DNA from 3 places in the Geobacillus sp. CAMR5420 genome. Region 2 is predicted to be linked to each of the others. Evidence: predicted binding sites of a transcription regulator. Region 2 holds the regulator's gene; each other region holds the start of a gene.
The links. Region 2 encodes Rex, which represses fermentation and respiration genes when NADH is low (regulators of the CRP and FNR family bind a similar motif). Its sites were predicted from a motif close to TTGTGAAATATTTCACAA; they were not measured.

Region 1 (3,094 bases), on a different contig from region 2:
ATGTGGATGGCGGCGGTCCTCGTCGGATGGCGACTCGTAACAAATACGGTAAGAAAATGACGGGCGTTCCGCCAACATCCGAAGCTCCTTATCAAACGCGTGCACGCGGCCATTCAAAGCAGCATGCAAAAACGCCGCTGGGCGGGTCGGTTGGCGGATGGCCAACGTATGCGCCATGCTCAAAAGCGGAGTGATGCCGACGCCGCCGCTGATGAACACAACCGGCGTCGTTTTGGACAAATCAAGCGTAAAATCGCCGGCTGGAGCGCTAAGCTCGAGCACGTCGCCCTCTTGGACATGATCATGCAAATAGTTGGAAACAATGCCGGCCGGCTTGTCCGCTGTAGCTGCTTCCCGTTTGACGCTGATGCGGTAATACCCTTTTCCAGGTGCATCCGATAAGCTGTATTGGCGAATATGCGTATACGTCTCGCCCGGAATCGACAGTTTGACGCTCACGTATTGACCCGGCAAATAATCACTGATGGCCTTGCCGTCTTCCGGCTCCAAATAAAACGAAGTAATGACGCCGCTTTCTTTCACCTTTTTCACGACGACAAATCGGCGAAAGTCACGCCAGCCTCCGTGTTTGGCCGCTGCCTCATCGTAGAGCTCTTTTTCCACTTGAATGAAAACGGACGCAATGGCTTCATATGCTTCCGCCCAAGCCGTGATCACTTCGTCGGTGGCGGCGTCGCCGAGCACGTCTTTGATCGCCAGCAACAAATGCTTTCCGACGATCGGGTATTGTTCTGGTTTGATTCCTAAGCTGCGGTGTTTATGGCCGATTTGCCGCACAACCGGCAAAATAGCATCAAGCTGGTCGATATAGCGCGCTGCCGCATACACGGCTGCGGCCAAGGCGCGTTGCTGCCGCCCTTGCTTTTGGTTGGCGTGGTTGAAAATATGGAGCAGTTCCGGATGATTGGAAAACATGAGTTCATAAAACCGCTTCGTAATTTGTTCGCCATGTGTTTCCAAGACAGGCACCGTTGATTTCACAATTTCAATCGTTTTTGGATGCAATTTCGTTGTCGTTGTCATGATTTCATCCCCTTGTAAAACATGTATTTTTAATACATCTTTTATTCAACCATGAGCATTGCGAAAAAACAATATTTCAAATACATCTTTAATAAATTGTTCACAATTCTCCGTTCGAATCAGGTGTGGTACAATGGGATCAAGAATGTCGCTTAAAGGTTGTGAATCACGATGCAGTTGACGAACTATACGGAATACGCCTTGCGCGTCCTCTTGTTTTTAGGCGCGCTTGATGAAGAAGAAAAAACGAACATCAAAGACATTGCCGCTGCCTTTTCCATTTCAGAGCATCATTTAAGCAAAATCGTCTATGAGCTTGGCAAACTCGGCTACATTGAAACGATCCGTGGGCGCAACGGTGGAATCCGCCTTGCGAAACGCCCCGCGGAGATTGTCATCGGCGCGGTTGTTCGCGAAACGGAGGAAAACTTGTCGCTTGTCGAGTGTTTTGCCGCCCACGGCAATGAGTGCGTCTTAACGCCGGTATGTCGGCTTCGCTTCGCACTTCACGAGGCGTTAGAGGCGTTTTTGCGTGTGCTGGATGCGTATACGCTCGCCGACTTGCTTGAAGACCGAGCGTCGCTTCGTTCTTTATTGAAAGAGCGGCGCGGTTGAGGAAACTTTCTGGCTATAAGCTGGAGAGTTTTTTGGTGTTTGGCAGGCACACGATCACTAAGCATCGCTCTACGGAAGGAAGACGCGGGATGATGCGAAACCGATGGCGGCCTTTGCGGCGATTGGCACCTTGGCGCTCGGCCTTTGCGCGGGATGTGGCGGCAAGAACGATCATCAGTTGGAAAAACGAAACCAGTCGTCAAACATGGGCGGCGGGATGAATACGTCCGGCACCGGCCGATCACATCCCCTTTGTTTGCCACAAGACGAAGAATATATTAAGATTAGAAAGGTGTGAAAACATCTGCATGACTAAAGGAGGTCACAATGAAACACGAAGGAAACGCTTTGCCACCTTACTTGCATATGGACAATGGAGAGCTTTGGCTCACCGAAGATGATCGCGACAACTTAAAAATCAGCTATCGAATCAAAGAGGTGATTTTTGCCGAGCCGTCCGAGTACCAGCATGTGATGATTTTGGATTCGTACGATTTTGGCCGCATGCTCGTACTCGATGGCGTCGTGCAAACGACCTCGATTGACGGCCATATTTATAACGAAATGATTTCGCACGTGCCGCTGCAGTTTCATCCGGAAGCGAAGCGGGTGCTCATCATCGGCGGCGGCGACTGCGGCGCAGCTCGTGAGACGGCGAAATACGCTCATCTTGAAGCCATCGACATGGTGGAAATCGACGAAAAAGTCGTCCGGGCGTGCAAAGAGCATTTGCCAGCCGTCTCCGGCAACTTATCGGATCCGCGCGTGCGGTTTGTTTATGATGATGGCGTCAAGTTTGTGCAAGGGAAGGAAAGCGTCTACGACGTCATTATGATCGACTCGTCCGACCCAGTCGGCCCGGCGGAAGCCTTGTTTTCACCGGAGTTTTACGCCAACGTCCATCGCGCGTTGAAAGCGGATGGGCTGATGGTCTGCCAAAGCCAGTCGCCGATTTTCCATCTGGATATTTTGAAGCGGACGTACCGCAATATTCGCGAACTGTTCCCGCATGTGCTTGTGTACACCGCCGTGGTGCCGACGTATCCAGGAGGGTTGTGGAGCTTTACGATCGGCTCGAAACGGCCGCTCGATTTTCCGGTGCAGACTACCATTCCAAATGACACGAAATATGTGAACGATGGGATCTTTCGCCAATGTTTCGCGTTGCCGGCATTTTTGCGTTCGGCGCTTGAGGTGGAATAACCGCTTGGCATCAAAAAAGCTGTCCCCCACAAAGCAGGGACAGCTTTTTCGTGTTGCTTGAATCCGTTCTGTTTTATGGAGCAGGTGGGTTGTGAGACAATGCCCGCTTAGCAAGCCATTGAAGCGTCAAGTCGTCAGCAGGCGGGTTGTAGAGCCCAGCGCGGACGTCACGGTAATGCCGCTGAAGCGGATTGTCAGTAAACAAGCTTTGTCCGCCGACAATGCGCATCGC
Region 2 (3,094 bases):
AAACCCTCGGCTGTTTTCGCTTCCGTATTTCGTCTTAGGCTTGCTGTTTACGTATTTGGCCATCGAAAGTGCTCATGAAACGGTTTGGAACGTCTCCACCATCGCTTTAGCGGCGCTCGCTGCCTTTGATTTCGGCACCGCCCTTCGCCTTCTTTTCGCCTCAAAACGCTGACCCCCTTCCCGTGATTCGCGCGGGAAGGGACCAGAACATCAATCCCATGACGGCGATCATATCGTGAAAATGGAAACAAAAAAACAAGAGGCCGGCCTCAAAGCCCTGTTTTGCGGCTTTTGAGACAGCCCCTTCGTTTGGCCCGGCCTTGCTCGCTTTCCTCTCAATGTTTTTCGTCCCGCCTCACTCATTGCCTTCCTGCTCGACTGCTCGCTGCGCTTTCCGATAGCCGATGCGCGCCACCCAAATGCTTCCTTCATACAAAATGGTGAGCGGAATCATGACGATCACTTGCGACAGCACATCCGGCGGCGTAATGACCGCCGCTAAAATAAGCAGCGCTAAATACGCATACTTGCGGATGCGAACAAGAAGCTGCGGCGTAATAAGCCCTAAGCGGGTGAAAAACAACACGACGATCGGCAGCTGAAACACGATGCCAAACGGCAGCACGAGCTGAAGCAAAAACTGAAAATATTCATTAATGCCGATCATTTGTTGAACCCCTAGTTGGTCAGCCAGCCGGCTCATAAATCGAACGACAAACGGAAACAAGACGAAATAAGCGAAGCTGACGCCTGCTAAAAAAAGAACGATCGACGCCGGGATATAGCTTAACGTCACTTTCCGCTCTTTTTCATACAGACCGGGGCTGACAAACGCCCAAATTTGATACAACAGCACCGGAGCCGACAGTACAGCCGCGATGACAAAGGCAAACTGAAAATACACTTTAATCGGATCGGTGAGGCGGAAGGCGTTCATGGTCAAATGCTTCGCCTCGGCCGTTCGCTGCAAATACAAAATGACATCATCGACAAAAAAGAAACTAACGACAAGCGCCGCAGCAAAAAAGATGAGCACGATGATGAGCCGTTTTCGCAGTTCACCCAGATGCTCATACACCGACATTTCTTTGTCATTCATTGTTTCTCCATCCTGCCTTGTCATCGGTCGGTTTTCGTTTCTTCGTCATCAGCGAGCCCTTTTGTGGCGTCTTTAAACTCGCGAAGCGACTGGCCGAACGACCGCCCTAATTCCGGCAGCTTTTTCGTGCCAAACAGCAACAAAATCACAGCAACGAGCAACAAATATTTCATGTGTTCTTCTCTCCTTTTTACGATGGCGATGGATAGTTTTTCAAAAAATAGACGAGCGACTGCAGCTCAATGGCTAAATCGATATGATGGACGCGAATATGGTTCGGCACGTTCAACCGCGCCGGAGTAAAGTTTAAAATGCCTTTAATTCCTTGCGCGACAAGGCGGTCGGTCAGCGCTTGAGCCGCGGCGGCCGGCACGGTTAAAATGGCGACCGGGATGTTTTCGTGAAGCCGCTCCTCCAACTCATCGAGATGATAGACCGGCACCCCGCCGACTGTCGTCCCTACTTTCCGCTCATCGACATCAAACGCCATCACGATTTTCGTATTGTTGTTTTTCGAAAAATTATAGTTTAAAAAGGCGGTGCCTAAATTGCCGACGCCAAACAAGGCGACTTCGGTCACCTCATCCTCTTCAAGCGTCCGGCGGAAAAACGACAACAAATAATTGACATTATACCCGTATCCCTTTTTGCCAAGCGCGCCAAAATAGGAGAAATCACGGCGGATCGTCGCCGGATCGACTTTCACCGCCTCGCTCAACTCGGCAGAGGAGACGCGTTGCTTGCCGGAAGCGTGCAAGTTTTTCAAAAACCGATAGTAAAGCGGCAGCCGTTTGGCGGTTGCCTGCGGAATTTTCGGTTGTTCGTTGCTCATGATCTCATCCCCTAGCTAATCGGTTTTCCGTCGGTAATGGCCAGACTTCCCGCCCGTTTTTTCGACCAAATACGTCGGACCGATGACCATTCCTTTATCAAGCGCCTTGCACATATCGTACACTGTCAACGCACAGACCGAAGCGGCCGTCAGCGCTTCCATTTCCACTCCTGTGCTCCCTTTCGTTTTCACCGTTGCCGTGATGACGAGCTTATGCGCTTCTCCATCGTTTTCCCAAGCAAAAGCAATGTCCACACCCTTTAACATAAGCGGGTGACACATTGGAATAAGGTCAGCTGTCTTCTTCGCCGCCATCACCCCCGCCACTTGAGCGACGGCGAGCACATCCCCTTTCTCGATCGCATTGCTCGTCATTTTTTCGTAAATTTCCCGGCTGACAGTCACGCTCGTTTGCGCCACAGCCACTCGCACAGTATCTTCTTTGTGCGTAATATCAACCATTTTCGCGCGCCCTTGTTCATTGAAATGAGTGAACGATGACAATACAATCTCCTCCATTTATACACTATACACGATTTTTCATCATTCGTCTTTGACCGTTTTCGCGACTTGCGTTAAACTATTCGCGAGGTGACGGACATGATCATTTTGCAAGTGCACGGGCTCACGAAATATTTCGGTGCTGACCTTATTTTATCGAATATAAAACTAGAAATACAGTCCCGCGACCGAATCGCCCTTGTCGGCCGCAACGGAGCGGGAAAATCGACATTGTTGAAAATCATCGCCGGTGAACTCTCTTTCGACAGCGGCAAAATCATCAAACCAAACCATATCAAAATCGGCTATTTGGCGCAAAACAGCGGGCTCGACTCGCCGCGTTCCATTTGGGACGAAATGCTTGAGGTATTCACCCCGCTTCTAGGACTCGAAAAACAGCTCGCCGAACTCAGCATGCAACTCGGCGACCCGGACGTACTCGCCGATCCCGCTCGCTATGAAAAAACGCTGAAAATGTATGACGAGCTGCAAGAACAATACAAAGAACAAGGCGGCTACCAATACGAAGCCGACATCCGCTCCGTTTTGCACGGGCTGCAGTTTTCCTCATATGATTATAAAACTACGCCGGTCTCGTCGTTAAGCGGCGGACAGCGGACGCGGCTTGCCCTTGGGAAATTGCTGTTGTCCAAGCCGGATTT
Region 3 (3,094 bases), on a different contig from region 2:
CCAAATAGTCTCCCGTCACCGCGTACGCCCGCGAGCGTGAGCCGCCGCACACATATCGGAACTCGCAGACGCCGCATTTTCCTTTATATTTGTCCGGATTGCGCAAGTCTTGGAAAATCGGCGAGTGTCGGTAAATGTCCGCCAGCGGCGTTTCCCGGACGTTCCCTGCCTTCACCGGCAGCAGCCCGCTTGGGTAGACATCGCCGATATGGGAGATAAAAACAAAGCCGTTGCCGTCGTTTACTCCTTTCGGCGCGCGGCCGAGCCCGTCGACTTGTCCGGTTAAGCCTTTGTTCAACACGTCTTCGTAACGGATGCCGCCTTTTGCCGCTTTTCCTTCACGCATTTTCGCCTGCAGCACGACGCGGCGGTAATGCTGACCCGCCGTTGTTTTGATGTCAAACGGGACGCGCTTGCTCGTCTCATACAGCCAGCGGAACACCCGCTCATGCTCGATGGGGGAAATCATATCCTCCTCTTTTCCCCTGCCTGTCGGCACAAGGAAAAAGACGCTCCAAAGGACGCATTTCAGCTTCTCCACCAACGCCGCCATCTCGTCAAGCACATGAACGTTGTATCGCGAAATGACGGTGTTGATTTGCACGGGAATGTCGAGCTCATGCAAGTAGTGAATCGCACGGATCGTCAAATCAAACGAGCCGCTCACGCCGCGGAAATGGTCGTGAATCTCGGCGTTTGGCCCGTCAAGGCTAAACGCCCAGCGCGACAGGCCGACCTCTTTTGCTTTGCGGATCGCCTCTTTCGTCACGTTCGGCGTCGCGCTCGGCGTCATGGACACGCGCAATCCTTTATCGATCGCATATTTCGCTAAATCGTACACATCCGGGCGCATGAGCGGATCGCCGCCCGTAAAGACGAGCATCGGCTGATCCATCTCGTAAATCTCATCGATCAGTTTTTTCCCTTCCTCAAACGTCAACTCGCGCGGATCGCGATGGTATTGCGCTTCGGCGCGGCAATGAAGGCACTTGAGTTGACAAGCTCTCGTCAATTCCCAAATCACAATAAACGGATTTTCATTAAAATCGCGCATGGCGGCCCCCTCCTTGGCCTCCATTGTACCGCAACATTCAGGCGCGTTATGTGATATGGATCACATTTAGACCTCAACGCTAATTCCATCTTATCTTTCGATTAGCTCAACTGAAACTCCGAAACTGTGGTCAGCCAAAATGGAGGAGACCTTTATTTCAATTTATATATGAATGTGAGCTTATAACATCGCGTTCTACTTTTTTACTTTTTCAAGTCTGAAACGATTGATTCTGTACACTTCATCACAAAGAACATCAATATCCTCTTGATTATGGCTAGTGAGCAAAATCGTCCTCCCTTCTTCCTTGAATTTCCGAAGCAAGTTTCGGATATTTTCAACGCTGTCAGCATCTAAAGCATTGAATGGTTCATCTAAAATAAGCGTTTGTTGATCCTCCATAATGGCTTGAGCAATAGCAAGCTTTTGTTTCATTCCAAGTGAGTAATGTTTGACCTTTTGCGTCGATTCTGGATCTAAACCGACCAACCTCATCGTTTGCTTTATTTTGTCATCACTGATTTTGTTTCGAATGAGAGCCAATGCTTTTAGATTATCAAACCCTGTCTTTCCCGCTATATATCCAGGCCGATCAATGATAATTCCAAAATCACTGGGAAATCGTTTATTGACCCCTAACTCTTCCCCGTCCACGATCACCCTACCGTGATTAGGGAATAGAAATCCACATATGAGTTTGAATAAGACAGACTTTCCTGAACCGTTAGGACCAATAATTCCATAAATTTTCCCCTTTTCCACTGCAAAATTCACGTTTTCAAAAATCGTTGCTCCTTTAAATGATTTACTGACTTGATCTAACAGGATATGCGGCAACTTACTCACTCCTTTTTAGAAATCGAGATCTTGTTTGGAAAAGACATACAGCAAGAAAACAATGGCGAAAACATTCCATAAGAATAGAACGGTGCTGATGCGGTAAATCGAATCATTTGTCAATAAATACGCCATGCTATTCAATCCAGATGGAATAATCCCCCAGTTATTAAAACCCGGGAACATAAAAAATGAAAGTATAGCGATCCCTACGAAACTATAAAATGTTTCTTTGCTCAGCCAAGAGATCAGAAACACAAATAGGACATAAAACGAAACTTGAAGGTAGCCGTTGACCAAAAAATGATAAAACATATCAAGCAATGTAACTGAACGGTCAATAGAAACATGGAAATCAAAAGAAAAACGTTTCAACGACAAAATGAACAAAGCGAGCAATGCTAAAGCGAATAAATATAATCCAATGTATAGCATGATCTTATGATACCACGCCCAAAACCATCGGCTGATCGACTGATAACGTACTAACTTGTAATACCCCATTTCCGACAATTCCGTCTGCAAATGCAATTGGACCAAATAGATGACCCCAAAATAAAGAACCCAATAACATAAAAACGACTTGAAATAAAACGCTTGTTTGGAACCGCCTATAAACATGAAAAGAAACTGGTCCCAAACAGTTTGTCCCACGTTCTCTCGCATTCCAGACCATAATGCTAGAACAACCAAGACAATAAAAGCGGTATATTTCCAATTGTACCCTTTCACATTCAAATCCAGTCGATTGACAATCCATATGAGCAGGATCATCCATCCTATAACCACCGAAAACGATCCCCATATATTGCTGAACTGAGCAACCCCCGAATGCAAAATCAAGTAATGGCACAAATTAAACAGGGAATGAGGAGAAAGAAGTTTAAATGACACTACGCCATACACCCATATGAACACCGCAACAAACACGACAATGTCCTTGTTTTTCCACTTTACATAAAGGATGGCCAAAACAAGGTGAATACAGCTGACACTGAAAACAAGCAAAGCTAAATGCAACACCAACGCTAAAATGGGACTGTTTATAAATTTTTGCAATATTTGCGTTTCGCTTAGAGAAGCATTCAGCCTACTAAACGGACTCCAGCCAGCAAAAGAAGGGGCGCCGATTGACAAAACGAGGCTCACTGCTCCCCAAACGATTATCGATATGCTGGCACTTTGCATCAATCGAACTAGTGT

Region 1: a site for Rex is predicted at 1,133-1,150, ahead of nsrR (nitric oxide-sensing transcriptional repressor NsrR). Genes of this name have one in related genera too.
Region 3: a site for Rex is predicted at 1,103-1,120, ahead of DI44_RS12370 (TIGR04053 family radical SAM/SPASM domain-containing protein). Genes of this name have one in related genera too.

Annotation. Positions count from the first base shown of each region.
Region 1 covers NZ_JHUS01000039.1:13,429-16,522, forward strand. The annotation lists gene hmpA (NO-inducible flavohemoprotein) at 1-1,044, opposite strand, end outside; gene nsrR (nitric oxide-sensing transcriptional repressor NsrR) at 1,216-1,659, shown strand; gene DI44_RS0117110 (hypothetical protein) at 1,763-1,957, shown strand; gene speE (polyamine aminopropyltransferase) at 1,987-2,862, shown strand; gene DI44_RS08080 (acyl-CoA dehydrogenase family protein) at 2,936-3,094, opposite strand, start outside.
Region 2 covers NZ_JHUS01000007.1:4,958-8,051, reverse strand. The annotation lists gene DI44_RS14790 (YdiK family protein) at 1-172, shown strand, start outside; gene tatC (twin-arginine translocase subunit TatC) at 356-1,099, opposite strand; gene tatA (twin-arginine translocase TatA/TatE family subunit) at 1,120-1,272, opposite strand; gene DI44_RS14805 (redox-sensing transcriptional repressor Rex) at 1,290-1,931, opposite strand; gene moaC (cyclic pyranopterin monophosphate synthase MoaC) at 1,947-2,435, opposite strand; gene DI44_RS14815 (ABC-F family ATP-binding cassette domain-containing protein) at 2,532-3,094, shown strand, end outside.
Region 3 covers NZ_JHUS01000020.1:30,403-33,496, reverse strand. The annotation lists gene DI44_RS12370 (TIGR04053 family radical SAM/SPASM domain-containing protein) at 1-1,054, opposite strand, end outside; gene DI44_RS12375 (ATP-binding cassette domain-containing protein) at 1,250-1,891, opposite strand; gene DI44_RS12380 (hypothetical protein) at 1,907-3,094, opposite strand, start outside.